3 regions of the Billgrantia tianxiuensis genome follow, and region 1 is predicted to be linked to each of the others. Evidence: riboswitches for the same ligand, from Rfam matches in the RefSeq annotation. Region 1 holds a riboswitch; each other region holds the start of a gene.

What was found. A riboswitch is a leader RNA that binds a small molecule or an ion and turns the genes downstream of it on or off. The one in region 1 is predicted to bind cobalamin.
Region 2: another riboswitch for cobalamin. It lies ahead of EKK97_RS15535 (TonB-dependent receptor domain-containing protein); the one in region 1 lies ahead of EKK97_RS01105 (TonB-dependent receptor domain-containing protein).
Region 3: another riboswitch for cobalamin. It lies ahead of EKK97_RS15500 (AAA family ATPase); the one in region 1 lies ahead of EKK97_RS01105 (TonB-dependent receptor domain-containing protein).

What each region holds. Positions count from the first base shown of each region.
Region 1 is NZ_CP035042.1:238,862-244,995, reverse strand. Features, by position in the region: gene EKK97_RS01120 (ABC transporter ATP-binding protein) at 1-78, opposite strand, end outside; gene EKK97_RS01115 (FecCD family ABC transporter permease) at 78-1,001, opposite strand; gene EKK97_RS01110 (cobalamin-binding protein) at 1,069-1,932, opposite strand; partial or broken gene EKK97_RS01105 (TonB-dependent receptor domain-containing protein) at 1,979-3,824, opposite strand; cobalamin riboswitch at 3,979-4,194, opposite strand; gene hmpA (NO-inducible flavohemoprotein) at 4,720-5,892, shown strand; gene EKK97_RS01095 (hexameric tyrosine-coordinated heme protein) at 6,092-6,134, opposite strand, start outside.
Region 2 is NZ_CP035042.1:3,323,893-3,330,026, reverse strand. Features, by position in the region: gene EKK97_RS15555 (bifunctional adenosylcobinamide kinase/adenosylcobinamide-phosphate guanylyltransferase) at 1-347, shown strand, start outside; gene cobS (adenosylcobinamide-GDP ribazoletransferase) at 344-1,099, shown strand; gene EKK97_RS15545 (histidine phosphatase family protein) at 1,051-1,692, shown strand; gene EKK97_RS15540 (bifunctional adenosylcobinamide kinase/adenosylcobinamide-phosphate guanylyltransferase) at 1,644-2,072, shown strand; cobalamin riboswitch at 2,125-2,352, shown strand; partial or broken gene EKK97_RS15535 (TonB-dependent receptor domain-containing protein) at 2,612-4,464, shown strand; gene EKK97_RS15530 (cobalamin-binding protein) at 4,511-5,380, shown strand; partial or broken gene EKK97_RS15525 (FecCD family ABC transporter permease) at 5,388-6,134, shown strand, end outside.
Region 3 is NZ_CP035042.1:3,314,531-3,320,664, forward strand. Features, by position in the region: gene cobN (cobaltochelatase subunit CobN) at 1-491, opposite strand, end outside; gene cobW (cobalamin biosynthesis protein CobW) at 491-1,615, opposite strand; gene EKK97_RS15495 (cobyrinic acid a,c-diamide synthase CobB) at 1,612-3,000, opposite strand; gene EKK97_RS15500 (AAA family ATPase) at 3,000-4,760, opposite strand; cobalamin riboswitch at 4,907-5,112, opposite strand; gene EKK97_RS15505 (ABC transporter substrate-binding protein) at 5,327-6,134, shown strand, end outside.

The DNA of each region.
Region 1 (6,134 bases):
CAGGTCCAGGTTCAGCGCCCGACCGTCGCGACGGCCCGGTACGTCGATGACCAGATTTCGCGCCTCGAGTCGGCTCATCAGCGGCTCCGGTAGAGCAGGTAGAGGAAGGTCGGTACGCCGAGCAGCGCCGTGATCACCCCCACCGGAAGCTGTTCCGGAGCGATGATGGTGCGCGCCAGGGTGTCGGCGAGCACCAGCAGGGTGCCGCCAGCCAGGGCACAAGCAGGCAGGATCAGACGTTGGTCGTTGCCCAGCATCAGGCGCAGCATGTGCGGTACCACCAGGCCGACGAAGCCGATGCTGCCGGCCGTGGTCACCGCCATGGCGGTGAGCAGGCTAGCCGTGATGTAGATCGTCCACTCCAGCGGACGCACCACCACGCCCAGGGCCGCGGCCTGCAGCGCCCCGCGGGCCAACACGTTGAGGCTGCGCCCCAGCGGGAAGGCGAGCAGGCACACCCCCAGCAGCACGACGAGCGGATAGCCGGGTGTGTGGGCGTAGGATAGATCGCCCATCAGCCAGTAGAGCATGCCGGGAAGACGCTCAACGGGGCTCACCGCCAGCATCAACGTGACCACCGCGCCCCACCCGGCCGCCACCACCACGCCGGTGAGCAGCAGGCGGGAAGGCGTCCAACTGCCGGTGCCATGGGCCAGGCCAAAAACCAGCAGTGTCGAGAGAAAGGCCCCGGCGAAAGCCGAGCCGCTGATCACCGCGCCGCCCAACCCGGCAAGCATCGCCGCCAGCGCTCCCACTGCGGCACCGCCCGAGAGGCCCAGCACGTAGGGGTCCGCCAAGGGATTGCGCAGCAATACCTGCATCAGCGCACCGGCCAATGCCAGCAGGCCACCGGTGGCAAATGCCGAGAGGGCCCGCGGCACACGCAGCTCCAACACCAAGGTGCGCGCCAGGGCGTCGCCGCGCCCCAGGGCCACCTCCCACAGCGCGGCGGGGGTGATGTTGACGCTGCCGACCGACACCGCCAACGCCATGGCGGCCATCGCCGCCAGCGCCAGCAGGCCCAGCGGGAAGGCCAGCCCTCCGTGCCTGACAGCGACCAGTGAGTACCTAGCGGCGTGCACGGGCTGCCTCCAGTTTCTCGCAGAACAGCCGGCTGCCCTCGAGCAGGCGCGGCGTGGGGCGCTGGATCAGCGACGGCGGCACGAAGAAGAGGTTGCCCTCCGCCACCGCCGTGAGGTTCGTGTACTGCTCCCAGTGGGTGAGCCATTCACGGCTCTCCTCGCCCATGCCGCCGGCCAATATCGCCTCGGGGTCGGCGTCGAGCACCGACTCGTCGCCGATGCGCGGCACCAGGCGCTCAAGGTCGCCGAAAACGTTGACGCCACCGCAGGCGGTCAGCACCGAGCCGATCAGGTGCGCGTCGTTGACGGTCATCAGCGGCTCGTCCCACACCTGATAGAAGACGCGCACCGGTGCTCGCCCGGCATAGCGTTCTCGAAGCTCGATCATGCCGTCGCGAAAGCGCCTCGCCTCGCGATCCGCGGCATCGGCTGTGCCGGCCAGGCGTCCCAGGCGCTCGATGGCGCTGGCCACGCCCTCGAAGGACCGCGGCTCGAGGTAGAACACCGGCAGGCCGAGCGCCTCCAGCATCTCCAGCTGCTCGGAGGGATTGCCGGTCACCCAGCCGATCACCAGTGTGGGCCGCAGGGCGACGAGGCGCTCCATGTCGATGCGCGTATGGCTGCCCAGCGAAGGCACCGCCTGGGCCTGCGGCGGGTAGTCGCTGAAGTCCACTACGGCCACTACCTGGTCACCGGCCCCGGCGGCATAGACCAGCTCGGTCGCACCGGGCGACAGCGCGGCGATGCGACCGGCGGGCACCGGCAGACACACCTCGCGGTCGCGGTCGTCGGTGGCGCAGAGCGAATCGGCATACGCCTCGCCGGCCGCCGGCCCCGACAGGGCCAGCAAGGCGCTGAAACCTACGGCGGGGCCAACGGCCCCGCCGAACCGGCCGCTACTGGCCAAAGTGGACACTGACGAAGGCCGCACGACCGGCGTTGAGGTAGTCATCGCCATCGAAGAAACGTGTCGTGACATACTCTTTATCAATGGCATTCTCCACAGTCAGTCGAGCCGACCACAGCGGTGCAAACTGCCAGCCGGCACGCAGATTGACCAGCCCGAAGCCACCGATTCGATCCGTGTTGGCGGCATCTTCGTAGCGATAGCCCTGCAGAACCCAGGAGCCCCCAGGAACCACTCGCCCAGCTCACGATCCACGTCGAAGCGGGCGCTCTGACTGGAACGGCGCCTAAGACGATTTCCGGTAGCCCGATCTTCAGGGTCGGTGTAGGTCGCGGCGGCAGCTAACGTCCAATCATCTACCTCAGCGCCCACGGAGAGTTCGACGCCACGGATACGCGTAGTGGGTACGTTCGTTGTCGGCTGCCCCATTTGCTGCCAGACGATCAGGTTGTCAATATCGGTCTGATAGATTGCGGCATCCCAGAACCAGCGCACATATTGGCCACGTACTCCGAGCTCCACCGTTTTGGATGTTTCCGCTTCTAACTCGGGATTGCCAAACCCCGGCCAATAAAGGTCGTTGAAAGTTGGCGCCTTGAAGGCGGTGCCATAGCTGGCTCGCAGGGTATGGTGGGAATTGATGTCATACCCCAGCGCCAGGCTACCGGTAATCTCGTCACCGTAGGCTTCGTTATCGTCATAACGCAGGCTGGCTTGAACGGCTAACGGTTCGAAATCGAGTAGCGCCTGGCCGAAAACGGCCTTGTTATCACGCTCCTCGATGTCATAAGGACCATCCCATGGCATATTCCCCGTGACACTACCGGCCACGCTATCGTTCATATACTCCGCACCGATAATCAACTCATGCCCCCTGAAGTCAGCGTGTTCTCCCAGCGGGCCGTGCGTGTCTGCGTATCAAGGATAGACCCCCAGAAGTGGTTGACGCTTTCATCGCGCGCTTCGCTCAGCGTCAAGCGACTACTCCAGCTGTCAGTTACCGGCAGTTCTCCATAAATTCCCGCCACCTGCTGCATATAATCAGTCGTGGCCATGGAGCCGCTCTCGTCATACTCCGTGGTACCGCGGGCTCTCAGCGCCAGAAATCCCACTTCTGCGCCGCTATCGAAGGTGTGCGACATTCGCGCCAGCGCAGAGGTGTTGTCGTACCCCATATCCTCACCACCACGACGCACCGGCGTGCCATCGGTGGTGAAGTGGCTGCCGGCAAAGCTGTAGCGGGTACCGCCGCTACTGCCGGAGAGTCCTGCACTGTATCGCTGGGTATCGAAGGAGCCGCCGCCTGCAGAGATGCGCGGGTGCGGGCCGCCCTCCTGAGCGTCATGGGTGAAGAGCTGCACCACGCCGCCTACCGCGTCGGCGCCGTAGAGGCTGCCCCGCGGGCCGCGCACGATCTCGGCGCGCTGGAACATGCGCGGGTCGAGGTACTGCCACGCAGGGCCGCCATCCGTAGCGGAGCGCAGGCGAATGCCGTCGATCATCAGCAGACTCTGGTTATTCGAGGTGCCGCGAATCGACACGCTGCTCTGTTTGCCGAAGCTGCCGTTGGAGCTGACGTCCACCCCGGGCTGGCCGCGCAGCAGATCGGTGACGCCGGTGGGGTCCTGGCGGCGTAGGGTCGTCTCGTCGAGCAGCGTAACGGAGGCCAGCGATTCGTCGGCGGTACGCGGCGCTAAGGTGGCGGTGATTACCAAGGGGTTGAGGTCGACGGCGATATCATCGCTGTCGGCTTCGGATTGGGCGTGAAGGCCCAGAGGAATGAGGGCCAGACCAAAGGCGGCCAGGCCACGGGAAGCGTTTCTGGTAGTGTTCATCAGTGTCCCTTGCTCGCCGTACCTGCCCGCACGGCAGTCGTGGTGCAATCACCGGGTTAGCAAGGAACGAGAAAGGGAGAACGACAGCAATAGCGCCAGCCCTGCCTCGGAGTCGCCCACCGCAACCCGGCATGAGGGAAACGCTGTCATACAGCATTTCCTGCACTCTCTGGCCGGTCTCCGGGCTGACGAGTGGACAATTAGCGTCCCAGAAGGCCACCTTCCCGTGTCAGGGCACAGTGGTGTAAGGCTTTCCTTGACTCGATTACCGTTGCGGGGGCAGCGTCGGAATGGCACGAGGCGCACCGACTTCTCGTTTCACCCCGGCGCGTCTGCGCGCGCCTAGGGCACCTGAGAGTGTCGCTAAGCTAGCAATCCGACCCCGCACGGTCAACGACAGCGGCGTGCCGGAATGCGACATGCCCTGCCATATCAAGCGGTTGACGAGCCCATGGCAGCCGAACGCCTCGTGGTCGTAACCAGCCAGCTTGATCCACAAGCACTCACGGGCTCGGTCGGGGTGCTGAGCTTCACGTTCCGAGAGACCGTGCGTTCGACCACCGACCGGGCGGCTCTGATGACGCATTCATCTGCAGCCTCCCGGAAATTGCCGGCGCCATCGAGAACAAAAAGTTGCAGGCCATGCGGGGGAGGCCGAGCTGAAGCGTGCATCAGAAGCGCTAGATATACTAAAAAAGCCACCGTGTACTAAGGGCTGACGTTCCCCGGCCCCCTGCAGGAGTGCCTTTGTAGCAGCCCTTCTTGCTTTTCGATCCTTTGCGCCCCCACGTTATGATGGGTTTGCTTTGCTCTGCGACAATTCGCCTCAGGTTCGCGCACCAAATAACAAGTATTTTACATGATTATTATAATTTCCCCGACGAAGGAGACCCTCATGCTCACCTCACAGCAGGAGCAGCTCATCGAGGCCACCGCCCCGGTGGTAGCAGAGCACCTCGATGCCATTACCCAGCGTTTCTATCCGTTGATGTTCAAGCGCTACCCCGACGTGGCCTCGCTGTTCAATGAGGCGCACCAGCAGAGCGGTGCCCAGCAACGGGCCCTGGCCGGTGCCGTATTGGCCTACGTGCAGCTGCGCCAGGATCCCGCCAGGGCGAGAGGAGTGCTGGCCACAGTGGTAGAGAAACACGTGTCGCTGGGCATTCAGCCCGACCAGTACCCCATTGTCGGCGAGTGCCTGATGGCCGCCATCGGCGAGGAGCTGGGTGACGCTCTGACGCCAGAGATCGCCGAAGCGTGGGCAGCGCTCTATGAAGAGCTGGCCGGCCTGTTGATTGAGCTGGAAGATCGTCGGTACCAGGCTTTCGCTCTGAAACCCGGTGGCTGGCGCGGTTTACGTCGATTCCGCATCGCCGCGACTCGGCAAGAAAGCGCGATGATTCGCTCCTTCGTCCTCGAGCCGGAGGACGAAGGCCCGGTAGCAGATCATGAGCCCGGCCAGTACATCGGCGTGCGACTCGGTATCGAGGGCGAGACGCTCTATCGCCACTACAGCCTCTCGGACCTGCCAAATGGCCGCACCTATCGGATCTCGATCAAGCGTGAGCCCGAGGGTCGAGCCAGCCGCTACTTTCACGACGTGCTCAACGTTGGCGACAGCGTAGACCTTCTGCCTCCGGCCGGGGAGCTTACGCTACAGGGAGGCAATGAACCGCTGCTGTTGATCAGTGGTGGAGTGGGCCAGACACCTATTCTGCCGCTGGCTCGCCAGGCGCTGGCCGAGGGTAGGCAGGTAGTCTATCTTCATGCCGCCATCGACGCCGAGCATCACGCCTTCCGGCAGGAGGTCGCCGCGATGCGCGAAGTGCATCCCTCTAAGCTCAAGGTCGTCGCCATACACGAATACGGCGACGATGCCGACCACTGCGGCCGCCTCGATCGCGAGCTACTGAGACACTACCTGCCCGCATCCAACCCGCGCTGCTACTTCGTTGGCCCCCAGGGTTTCATGAGTGCGGTGAACCAGGCCTTGGCAGAGCTCGGCGTTGAAGAGGATCGACGCCACTTTGAGCACTTCGGCCCGTCCCGCCCTATTGAAGCTGCCTGATACTCTCGCTACTAGCCCCGTCAAAGGCACAGGCCATCTTTGGCGGGGTCGAGCATTTCGCCCCATGACCCATCAGCGCCTACCGCGCTGAACACTGCATCGAGGCATCTGATGCCGTGCGCGAACAGCGCCAAGCAGAAATAGCATCCGAGCCAGATCATTCGGCTTGGAGTTAGCGATAGTGTCTTAACTGGACCGGTCACTCGCGCCAGTAGTCGTTAGCCGCAGCCACCGTCTGGAAA
Region 2 (6,134 bases), 1.9 Mb from region 1:
AGCGGGTGGAGACCGGCAGCACGCTGTTGCTCGACTGCCTGACCCTGTGGGCCAGCCAACTGCTCTATTCCAGCGAGCATGCCAGTCATGCCAGCGAGCTCGCCGAGGTGCAGGGCATCGCCATGATCGAGCGCCTGCTGGCCGAGGCCCGGCGACGCGACGTGGCGCTGGTGATCGTCTCCAACGACGTCAACGAGGGCATGCCCCCTGAGGACGCCGAAGTATGGCGCTACCTGGCCTTTCTGCAGCGAGTCCACCGCCTGGTGGCACAGGAGGCGGATGAGGTGATCCAGGTGATGGCCGGGCTGCCGCAGGTGTGGAAACGCCGTGGTGAGGAGCGCTCATGAAAGACGCCGCCTTTGGCCTGGTGCTGGCGCTGCAGTTCCTCACCCGCCTGCCGCTGCCGTTCGCCTGCCCCTGGACGCCGGCCACCCGGCGCTGGGCGGTGCGATGCTATCCGCTGGTGGGCATGCTGCTCGGCGGCCTGCTGGCGACAGCCGCGCTGCTCGAGAACCTGCTGCCCGCGCCGCTGCTGGCGCTGGCCCTGCTCACGCTGTGGGTGGCGCTCTCCGGCGGGCTGCACCTGGACGGCCTGATGGACGTGGCCGACGCCCTGGGCAGCAACGCGCCGCTGGAGCGCAAGTGGGAGATCATGAAGGATCCCCATGTGGGCAGCTTCGGCATCCTGGCGCTGGTGTTCCTGCTGCTGTGGAAGGCTGCGCTGCTGTTCGTGCTGCTCCAAGCCGGCGCCAGCCTGCTGCTGCTGGTGATGATCCTGGGGCTGGGGCGCTTTTCTGCCGTGGCGCTGCTGGTGCTGGCCCCGGCGGCGCGGCCCGAGGGCATGGCCGCCAGCTGGAAGCGCGATCTTTCACCGCGCGATCTCTGGCTTGCGGCGCTGCCGCTGCTGCCGCTGGCCGCACTGGTGCCGGGAGGCGTGTGGCTGTGCCTTGCACTGGCGCCGTTCCTGATGCTCTATGCCTGGGGCATGCTGCGCGCCTTCAAGGGCATCAACGGCGATATCGTCGGAACCGCAATCGAGGGAGGAGAGCTATGGCTGCTGCTGGTCGCCTGGAGCTGGTGGTCGTTCGTCACGGGGTGACGCAGTGGAATCGCGAGCGTCGCTACCAGGGGCAGCGCGACATCCCGCTGCTGCTGCCCGAGGCCTTGCCTGGTCTCGACCGGCTGCGCGAGGCGCTGGAGGAGCAAACCTTCGATGCCGTGCACTGCAGCGATTTGACCCGCTGCCGGCAGACCCTGGCGCACGTGGTCGAAGGGCGCGAGCGGGCCTGGCCGACGCACTTCGATGCGCGCCTGCGCGAGCTCGACTTCGGCGACTACGAGGGGCGCACCTATGATGAGCTGAAGTCGCAGCCCTTCTATCGCGCCTGGATCGACAGCGAAGGCCAGCAGCCGCCGCCCGGCGGCGAATCCACCGCCGAGCTGCGCCAGCGGCTCGACGACTGGTTCGCCGACCTCGTGAACGGCTGCTCGCCACACGACCACCATCGCGTGCTGGTGGTCTGCCATGGCGGCGTGATTCGCGAGCTGCGCCGCCGCTTCGAGGGCATCGGCTTCTGGGAGGGCGGCGTCGTTCAGGCCGAGGGGCGCCGATTCACCTTCACTCATGACGGAGGGCGCTGGCAATGCAGCTCTTCATCGGCGGTACCTGCGCCGGCAAGCGCGGCGTCGTAAGGCAACGCTTCGACGCCCCGCATTGGCACTCCGCCCATGCGCGAGACCGGCTCGAGGCGTGGCCTTCGGTTGCCGACACCGCATGCCTGGTGCTGGAGGGCTGGGAGCGCTGGATCGGCGAGCGGCTCGCCGCCGAGCCCGACGACGACCGGCTGCGCCAGGCCATGGTGCGGGAGCTCGATGCGCTGCGGGCCTGGGAGGCCGAACAGGGCGGCCAGGCGGTGCTGATCCTGCTCGAGATGGGCCGCGGTATCGTGCCGCTCGGCCTGGATAACAGGCGCCTGCGCGACCTCAACGGCTGGCTGGCCCAGGATACCGCGGCCCGCTGCGAGCGGGTGTGGTACGTATGGAACGGACTGGTGAAAGAGCTAAGTTGTTGATCTATATCAGCCTGAGCGCAACGGTGCGTTGACGTTCGTCGGCGCTGTTGTTAGCTTACGCCCACTCTCAGGCGCCTCATTGTCCTATCGAGGTTAAACGGGAAGTCGGTGGTCCTCTTTGCAAGTCGAAGAGGCGCATTCCGACGCTGCCCCGCAACGGTGATCGAGTGCAGGTCCATCATCACGCCACTGTGCTTTGCATGGGAAGGCGATGGACCCGAAGCGTGTAGTCGGCGCTTCACTCGTCAGCCCGGAGACCGGCCTGAGAGCGGGAAACATCTTACAAATCGCCGAGCGGGATGAAGCGCAAGGCGCACGCAGCGCAAAAACCGGAGCCTATGTGGTATAGGTGAGGATTTTGAGCAGCGCGCAACGCAGCGATTCGCTCGCGCAGGCATTTGTAGGTGTTTCCCTCATGCCGGGTTGCGGTGGGCTACCTCGAGGCAGGGCCGCACCTCTCCCTTTCTCGATCCCCTTCACGCCATCCCGGCTTCGCCTAGAAGACCGTGCGGGTAGGCACGGCGAGCAAGGGAATCGAAATGAAAACCAGACATCACCTGGCCGCGCAGGGCCTGGCCGCCTTCGGCCTGGCAGCGCTTCCTCTGGCCGTTCAGGCCCAGGCCACCACCGCCGAAGAAACCGACACCGTCGCGCTCAACCCGATGGTGATCACCGCTACCCTGGCGCCGCGTACCGCCGACGAGACGCTCTCCTCGGTGACCGTGCTCGACGAGGCCACCCTGCGCCGGCAGGATCCCACCAGCGTTACCGATATGCTGCGCGGTCAGCCGGGGGTGGACGTCATCACCAACGGCAGCTTCGGCAAGAACAGCAGCGTCTACCTGCGGGGTACCGGCAACGAGTCGACGCTGCTGATGATCGACGGCATTCGCCTGCGTTCGGCGACGGCGGGCGGCGCGGCCTGGCAGTTCCTCGACCCGCGCATGTTCCAGCGCGCCGAGATCGTGCGTGGCCCGCGGGGCAGCCTCTACGGGGCCGATGCGGTGGGCGGCGTGGTGCAGCTGTTCACTCATGAAGCGCAGGAGGGCGGTCCGCACCCACGCGTCTCGGTGGGCGGCGGCTCCTTCAACACCCAGCGCTACAGCGCCGGGCTCTCCGGTAGCAGCGGCGGCACACGCTACAGCTTTGCCGGCAGTCATTTCACCACCGATGGAACGCCGGTACGTCGTGATAGCGAGGACAAGGGGTACGACAACACGTCAGCGCTGGCGCGTATTGCCCATACTTTCGAAAATGAAGTGGAAGTAGGTGTGCTGGCATTGCGTACCCGTGGCAACACGGAGTTCGATCGCTTCGGGGCGCCGTCCGATACGGACTTTGTCCAACAGGTCGCCGGCATCTATGGCGAAATCCCGTTCACCGACACCTGGCGTAGCCGTCTCACACTGAGTGAATCCCGCGATGAGCAGGATACGAGCTACCCCACCGGCACCAGCTTTTTCGATACGCGCAGCCGGGCGGCTCGCTGGGACAATACCCTGGATTTCGGCCCCCATCAGCTGGTGGTAGGCTCCGAGTACATGCATGATGCCATCGAGGCGACCGACGATTTCGTCGAGGAAAGCCGCGACAATGTCGCCGTGTATGCCCAAGCGCTGCTCGACTTCGACCCCTTCTCGGTCCAGGCGAGTTTGCGTCACGATGACAACGAAGCCTTTGGTCGGGAACTGACCGGGGGCATCGCACTGGGTTCGAGTTCGACGCTCACCATACGCTCCGCGCCAGCTACGGCACTGCCTTCCGCGCGCCTACGTTCAATGATCTCTACTACCGGGACGAGTGGGGCAGCGAGGGCAATCCGGACGTCAATGCCGAGACTTCCCGTACCTTCGAGCTGGGTGCCAGAGGCCAGTATCGCAGCGGCTTCTGGGATCTGGCCGTTTACCAGAGCGATATCGACGATCTCATCGCCTGGACGCCCGACCCCGCCGACCCGTTCCGCTGGACCCCCATGAATGTCAACGAGGCCCGTATTCGAGGTATCGAACTCGCGACAGGTGTCGAACTCCAGCACTGGACCTTGCAGACGGCCCTGACCTGGATCGATCCGGAAAATCGTAGCGGAGCCAATGCGGGCAATCGTATCCAGCGCCGGGCCAGCCAGAGCGCACGTTTCGACGTGGATCGCGAGCTGGGCGAGTGGTCGCTGGGCGGCTCCTGGATCGTTCAGGGGTATCGCTACAATGATGCCGAGAACCAGGATCGCATCGGTGGCTTCGGGCTGGTCAACCTGCGCGCCGGGTGGCAGTTCGCCCCGCTGTGGTCGGCTCGCCTGACGGTGGAGAACGCCCTGGACAAGGAGTACGAAACTTCCCGTGACTACCTCAACGCCGGCCGTGCGGCCTTCGTCAGTGTCCACTTCGGCCAGTAAGGGTCGATTCGGCGGGGCCCTTGGCCCCGCTGCATTTTCCTGTGCCTTGCTGGCACTGGCCCTGTCGGGGCCGGTGGCCGGCGAGGCGCGTGCCGGTTCGCTGTGCGCCATCGACGACCGCGACCGTGAGGTGTGTCTTGACCAGCCTGCCGAGCGCATCGCCGCGCTCTCGCCCGGTGCCACCGAGCTGGTCTACGCCGCCGGGGCGGGGGAGAAGGTGGTGGCGGTGGTGGCCTTCAGCGACTATCCGCCCGAAGCCAGGGACGTACCGTCGGTGGGCAGCCATACCCGCATGGATCTGGAGACCCTGGTGACGCTGACCCCCGACCTGGTGATCGGCTGGATGACCGGCAACCCTCCCGAGCAGCTCGAGACCATCGAGGCGCTGGGCATGCCGGTGTTCTACATCGAGCCGCGGGACTTCGAGGGAGTTTCCAGCGCCGTCGAGCGTCTGGCGCTGCTGGCCGATACCCGCGAGCAGGGCGATCGCGTGGCGGCCGAGTTCCGCGACGGCATGGCGGCGCTGGCCGGGCGCTACGCCGATGCCGAGCCGATATCGGTGTTCTACCAGGTGTGGGACGAGCCGCTGATGACCATCAACGACGAGCACCTGATCGGCAAGGTGCTGACCCTATGCGGCGGGGTCAACGTGTTTGGCGAGCTGTCGCGGCTGGTGCCGCGCATCGACGACGAGTCGGTGCTGGCCGCCGACCCCGAGGCGATCCTGGCCGGCGGCATGGGCGAGGAGAACCGCGGCTGGCTGACCCATTGGCAGCAGTATCCGAGCCTGACCGCCGTCGAACGCGACAATCTCTACTTCGTGCCGCCATCGTTGATCCAGCGCCCCACGCCGCGGCTGCTCGAGGGCAGCCGCCTGTTCTGCGAGCAGCTCGAGCGTGCCCGTGCCAAGCGCTGAGGCCGGCATGACCACGCCCCGGCGCTTACTGTGGCCGCCGCTGGCCGTGCTCGCGCTGCTGGGGCTGGCGGCGCTGCTGCTGTCGGTCACCCTGGGCAGTGCCGCGCTGTCGCTCGCCGACGTCTGGGCGGTGGCGCGCGGCCAGGGCAGCCCCCTGGCGCGTACGCTGATTCTCGACCTGCGCATCCCGCGTTCTCTCTCGGCCTTTGCCGTGGGCGGCCTGCTTGCCGTGGCCGGTGCTCTGATGCAGGTGCTGTTGCGCAATCCCCTGGCCGACCCCTACGTGCTGGGCCTCTCCGGCGGGGCCTCGGTGGGGGCGCTGGCGGCGATGCTGGCGGGCTGGGCGGGGCGGTGATCACCGGCTCCGCCTTCGCCGGGGCCTTTCTCTCCACGCTGCTGGTGTTCGGCCTGGCCCACGGCACCGGTAGCTGGACCCCGTCGCGGCTGCTGCTCACCGGCGTGGTAGTGGCCGCCGGCTGGGGTGCAGTGATCACCCTAATGCTGGCGATAAGCCCCGCCGAGCGCCTGCCTGGCATGCTCTACTGGCTGATGGGCGATCTCTCCTACTCACGCTCCCCGTGGCCGACGCTGGCGCTGCTGCTGGTCATCTGCCTGCTGCTGATGCCGCTGGGGCGCAGCCTCAACGTCATGGCGCGCGGCCCGCTGCAGGCGGCGGCGCTGGGAGTCAACGTGCGACCGCTGGAGTGGACGATCTATGTCGTGGCCAGCGTGCTCACCGCCACGGCGGTGACTA
Region 3 (6,134 bases), 1.9 Mb from region 1:
CTACCGACACAGCGCAGCAGCTGCTCGGCGTTGTCGACCCCACCCTCGCGCAGGTAGCGCCACACCCGATGGGCCGTGGCGACAGGCACGCTGGAGTCCGCCAGCAGGGCGTCGTCCGGGGCGTCGCAGCCCGGCACCAGGATCAGCTGACGGCGCCGGTCGGCAGCGGCCCAGGCCAGTAGGCGATCAAAGCCGTAGCGCCAGTATCCGCTGCCGCCCAGCAGCGAGACGATCACCAGCCGCGCCTGTTCCAGCACCCGGTCCTCGTAGAGGTCGTAGGCGGCCGGCTTGATCAGGTTCATCCAGTTGGCCAGGCGCAGCGAGGGAAATCCCTCGCCGCCCGCCTCGGCCAAGCGCTCCGCCGCCTGGGCCAGGGCCGACAGGCTGCTGTCGGCGGCCGACAGGATGACGATCTCGGCGGGGCTCTGCTGCAGATCGACGATACCCTCGTCGTCGACGAAGCCCCCCGGCTTGGCGGCGAAGAGATGCATCAGGCGCTCGTCGCGATCTCGACGTCCGCCAGGGCGGCGTGCAGCGCCGCGCCATCCAGCCCCTTGCCGATGAAGACGAGCTGGGTGGCGCGCGGCTCGTCCTGCCCCCACAGCCGGTCGAAGTAGCCGTCCAGACGTTCGCCCACGGCCTGGATCACCCGGCGCATGGGCTTGCCGGGAATCGCCGCGAAGCCCTTGGCGCGATAGATCTCGTGATGCTGCAGCAGCTGCTGCAGGCGCGCCGCCAGGGCCTCGCCGTCGACCTCGCCCAGGCGGATCACGCAGGAGTCGAAGTGATCGTGGGCGTGGTCGTGATGGGCGCCCTCGGCGTGGTGGCGATCGTGGTGGTTGTCGATACGGTCGATGCCCTCCTCGCTGGCCGCGCCGATGCCCATCAGCGCCTCCAGTTGGGCGCGGTCCTCGGCCAGCCCCTTGTCGATGAACAGGGTCTTCACCGAGGCCGGCACCCGCTGGGCGACCAGCGCTTCCACCCGAGCCCGTTCGGCCGGGTCGAGCAGGTCGGTCTTGCTGACCAGCACCAGATCCGCCACGCTGAGCTGGTCGTCGAGCAGCTCGCGCAGGCTGGGATCGTGATCGAGGGATTCGTCGGCCCGGCGCTGGGCCTCCACCCTCTCCACGTCGTGGGCGTAGCGGCCGGCGGCCACCGCCGGGCCGTCGACCACGGTGATGATCGCATCCACGGTGCAGTGCTGGCGCACCTCCGGCCAGTTGAACGCCTGCACCAGCGGCTTGGGCAGGGCCAGGCCGCTGGTCTCGATCAGGATATGGTCGATCGTGTCGCGGCGGGCCATCAGCTGTTTCATGACCGGCAGGAACTCCTCCTCCACGGTGCAGCAGATGCAGCCATTGGCCAGCTCATAGATGCCGTTTTCGATCTCGACCGGGGCGCCGCCCGCCTCGTCGCGGCCTTCTTCATTGCCCTCTTCACAGCTCAAGGCACAGCCGCGCAGCAGGCTGGAGTCGATGTCCTGCTCGCCGAACTCGTTGACGATGACGGCGATGCGCTTGCCGGTGACCTGGCGCAGCATGGCGGCCAGTAGGGTGGTCTTGCCGCTGCCCAGGAAGCCGGTCACCACCGTGGCGGGGATCTTGTTCAGGTTCATCCTTGGGACTCCTCGGGGGTAAGGGAATGAGTCTCTAAAGCGCTTGCCGGCTGCCCGCTCGCCATGAGCAGCCGGGCCAGGGCGTCGGGGTTGTCGGGAAAGAACAGATGCAGGTAGCTGGCCGTGAGGCCGCGCTGGCGATAGATCGCCTCGCCCGGCGCGGGGTGGCGCTGACGCCGGCAGAAGGCGATGGGCGCCGGCGTGCCTTCCGCCACCGAGCGGTGATGCGCGTGGCCTCGCACCGGCCCCTCCGGCAGCTCGGCGGTCTGCATGCCCTGGCAGCCGCGGCGGCCGCGCATGGCGCCGTGGCCCGGCAGCAGCCCCAGCAGGGTGTGGGTCTCGCCGTCGATGTCGGTCAGACTCTCCAGGCAGTAGAGCAGGCCGCCGCACTCGGCGAGGATCGGCTTGTCGGCGGCGAAGAAGCGGCGCAGCTCGTCGCGCATCGACGCGTTCGCCGCCAGTTGGGCGGCGTGCAGCTCGGGGTAGCCGCCCGGCAGCCACAGCGCATCGCAGGGGGGCAGGTGGCGGTCGGCCAGGGGCGAGAAGAAGCGCAGAGTCGCCCCCATGCGCTCCAGCAGATCCAGGTTGGCCTGGTAGATGAAGCTGAAGGCCGCGTCCCGGGCCACGCCGATGACCCGTCCCTGCAGCGAGGGCATGGGCGGCTCGGCGGCCTGCCGCGGCGCCTCGAAGGTGACCGGCGGCAGCTGCAGCAGCGCCTCCGCCAGCCCTTCGGCATCCAGCGCCCTGGCGCCGGCCTCGAAGCGCAGCTCCAGCTCGGCGCGGATCTCGTCGGCCTGCACCAGTCCCAGGTGGCGTTCCGGCAGGGTCAGCGCGCCGTCCCGCGCCACCGCGGCCAGCAGCGGAATCTCGGCAGGCAGTGCGGACTCGATCAGCTCACGGTGGCGCTGCGAGGCGCAGGCGTTGGCGATCAGCCCGGCGATGAGGATGTCGTCGCGAAAGCCCGCCAGGCCGGCCACCAGCGCCGCGGCGGTCTGGGCCATGCCCTTGACGTCCATGACGATGACCAGCGGCAGGCCGAACAGGGCGGCCAGGTCGGCGCTGGAGGGCTCGCCGTCGAACAGCCCCATGGCGCCCTCCACCAGGATCAGATCCGCCTCGCAGGCCGCCTCGAAGAAGCGCTGGCGGCAGTAGGTCTCCCCCGCCATCCACAGATCGAGCTGATCCACCGGCCGGCCAGAGGCCTGGGCCAGGATCTGAGGGTCGAGGTAGTCCGGCCCGGTCTTGAACACCCGCACCACCTTGCCGCGGTTGCGCAGCAGCCGGGCCAGCGCCGCGGTCAGCGTGGTCTTGCCCTGGCCCGAGGCCGGTGCGGCGATGAACAGCGCGGGACAGGCTGCGCTCGTCCGCTCGACAGGTTCCTGCATCACGCCTGGCCTCCTGGCCATGAACGGCCCGCCGACAGCGGCAGGCGACAATAGCGGGCGCCGAGCTGCTCGGCGATGGTCTCGCCCCGCCCCCGCCTGACGGCGGCCTGCTCGGTATCGACGACCAGGCAATCGCCCAGCGCCGGCAGGCCGGCCAGGGATTGCCGGGTGCGGCCGTCGGTGATCAGGTAGGTGCGTATTCGCAGGTCGGCCTCCTGCCGCCGCCACTGGCGAATCAACCGCGCCGCCTGCAACACGACCTGGCGCAGCGGCGTACCGCCGCCCCCGTCGGCGCTGTCGAGCCGCTCACGCAGCGCCTTGGGCGCACGGCGGCGCAGCAGGATCGGCGTGACACCGTCATTGCCGAAGCCGAGCACGGCCATTTGCTCGCGGGCGGCATAGGCCTGCCGGGCCAGTTGCTCGACCAGCCCCTTGGCCCGCCCCAGCAGTTGCCGCCCCAGGGTCGAGGCGGAGGTATCCAGCAGCACCAGATGAACCGTCGGCGGGACGATTCGCGCCTGGCGATACTGCAGTCGGCGCCAGGGCCAGCGACCGCGATTGGCAATCAGGGTGGCGAACCAGTCCGGCCGGGGCGATGCCTGGTAGGAGCGACGCTGATGGCCCCGACGCCTGGCCGCTGGCATCGGGGGAACCATGACGCCATCGGGTCCACGCTCATGGGCGACAATGTCCGACAGGCTCGGGGCCGGCACGCTGACGCTTTTCTGCGCTACCGGCGGCATGGCGCCCCACTGCCCCTGGCCGCTCGAGCCTGACGTGCCGCCACCGGGACCTGCCGGCCCGCTCGACGCAGGTGGTGTACCGGAGCTTGGCGTACCGGAGCTTGGCGGCGGCGGTGGCGGATTATGGTCCGGGTGCCTGACGGGCTCCTGGGTAGGCGGCGAAGTCCGCCGATGCGCCAGCACCCAGGGCCCGACGACATCCAGATCCTCCCTGGCCACGGCAGCGGCGCCGCGCCAGGCGGCGTGGGCCTGGGCCGCACGATGCCAGGTCACGTCCGCCCGCAGCCCTTCGACGCCGGCCGCCTGACAACCCAGCGCGATGTGCTCGTAAACCCATGCCTCGCTGACGATCTCCGGCAGCGCCGACTGGGCACGCCGGATACGCTGGGTCAGCGCTGCCTGGGCCTCGGCGTGACGTGCCACATAGCCCTGGGGGTCGCGGTCGAAGGCTTCGCGTTGCTGCACGATGGCGATGCGCTCTTCCACGCTGACCGAGGCGTGCTGCTCGAGGCAGAGGCCGAAACGATCGAGCAGCTGCGGGCGCAGCTCGCCTTCGTCCGGGTTCATGGTGCCGATCAGGCGGAAACGCGCGGGATGGGAATGGCTGACACCGTCGCGCTCGACGACGTTGGTACCGCTGGCGGCCACGTCGAGCAGCAGGTCCACCAGCGAGTCCGGCAGCAGGTTGACTTCGTCGACGTAGAGCACGCCGCCGTGCGCCTTGGCCAGCAGCCCCGGCTGGAAGGCCGCCTCGCGCTCGGCGAGTACCCGCTGCAGGTCCAGGCTACCAGTCAGGCGCTCCTCGCTGGCCCCCAGGGGCAGGGTGACGAAGGGCGGCCGACGCCCTTCGCCATCGTCAGGCAGGATCGCCGCCAGGGCCCGCGCCAGGGTGGATTTCGCACTGCCACGCGGCCCGCTGATCAGCACCCCGCCGAGCCGGGGGTGGATGGCGTTGAGCAGCAGCGCGGTCTTGAGTTCTGTCAGGCCGACCACGGCGGCGAAGGGAAACTCGCTCACGGGAGCCTCGCCATGCACCGGCTGGACAGGCAGCGGCACACGGCCGACAAGGCATCGGTCGTAAACGGCGACAACCCCGCGGGAGGGGCGGATAGAGCGAACGTAGACACGGCATCTCCTCGGTGCCCACCGCACCGTTACGGGATGATGATGGATTGATGGGCCGGTCTCCGGGCTCGAGGAGGACGCCAGAACGACGTCGAAGCCTGCACCTTCCCAGCACAATGCCAGTGGTTCCTGCAGGCGACTCACTCATTACCGTTGCGGGGGCAGCGATGGAATTGGCCTACGGCCTCACCATACTTCCCGATTATCCCCTAGACACAGGGGCACCCATTTCAGTCGGACCATCGTAAAGGAACTGCCGCAACCAGCGCAATGCGTAGCGTGCCCTGGCCTGACCTCAGTGCCTGCGGTGGCTGATTGCACAGCAAACTCTCTCGCAATCGACTGAAAACTCTAGATTTCACAGGTAGGAAAAAGCTTCTCCGTGCAGCGCCAAGACGCTACGGAAACCTCAACCTCGAAGGAAATTTTGGGGTTGTATTTTACCGCAGGTTTGAATCATGATCCTCGCCATTCGCACACGGCATCTCAGGCCAATGGCAGTGAATCCACGGCCGGCGCGAGGACAGAGATGGCAGCAATGCCGGGTTTCACGCCAAATCATCCGAAGAATTCTCCCAGATTCCGGACACCGACCAATGAAAATCGCTCGCCATTTCCTGCTTCCATTATCGCTAATTCCCGCCTCATTCGCCATGGCAAGCGATACGGAATATCCATTGACCCTTACCAATTGTGGCACGGAAATCAGTTTCTCTTCCGCTCCTGAAGGCGTCGTTACCGTTGGACAGTCCGCCACCGAGATTCTCTATTCCCTGGGCCTTTCCGATCGGGTGCTCGGCACCTCGGTCTGGTTCAATCCCGTGCTGCCTGAGTTCAGCGAGGTCAACGCCGGCATCGAACGGCTGGCCGACAATGACCCGAGCTTCGAAGCCGTGGTGAATCGTCGACCGCAGCTCGTCGCGGCCCAGTACGAGTGGCATGTAGGACCCACCGGCAGCGTGGCGAGTCGCGAACAGTTCCACGAGTTGGGTATCGCCACTTATGTGATGCCCGCCGACTGCGACACAAAGGACAACAGCACCGGGGGCGACGGCACCCGTACCGCCGCCTTCTCCCCCACGCACGTCTACAAAGGCATCACCGAGCTGGCTGCCATTTTCGATGTGCAGGAAGCCGGCAAAGCCCTGGTGACCGATCTCGAAGCTCGTGAAGCCGACGCCATTGCCAAGGCCGAAAGCCTGGAACTTCCTCCAGATCTGTCGGCAGTATTCTGGTTCTCTTCTCCCGATAGCTCGGTGGATCCTT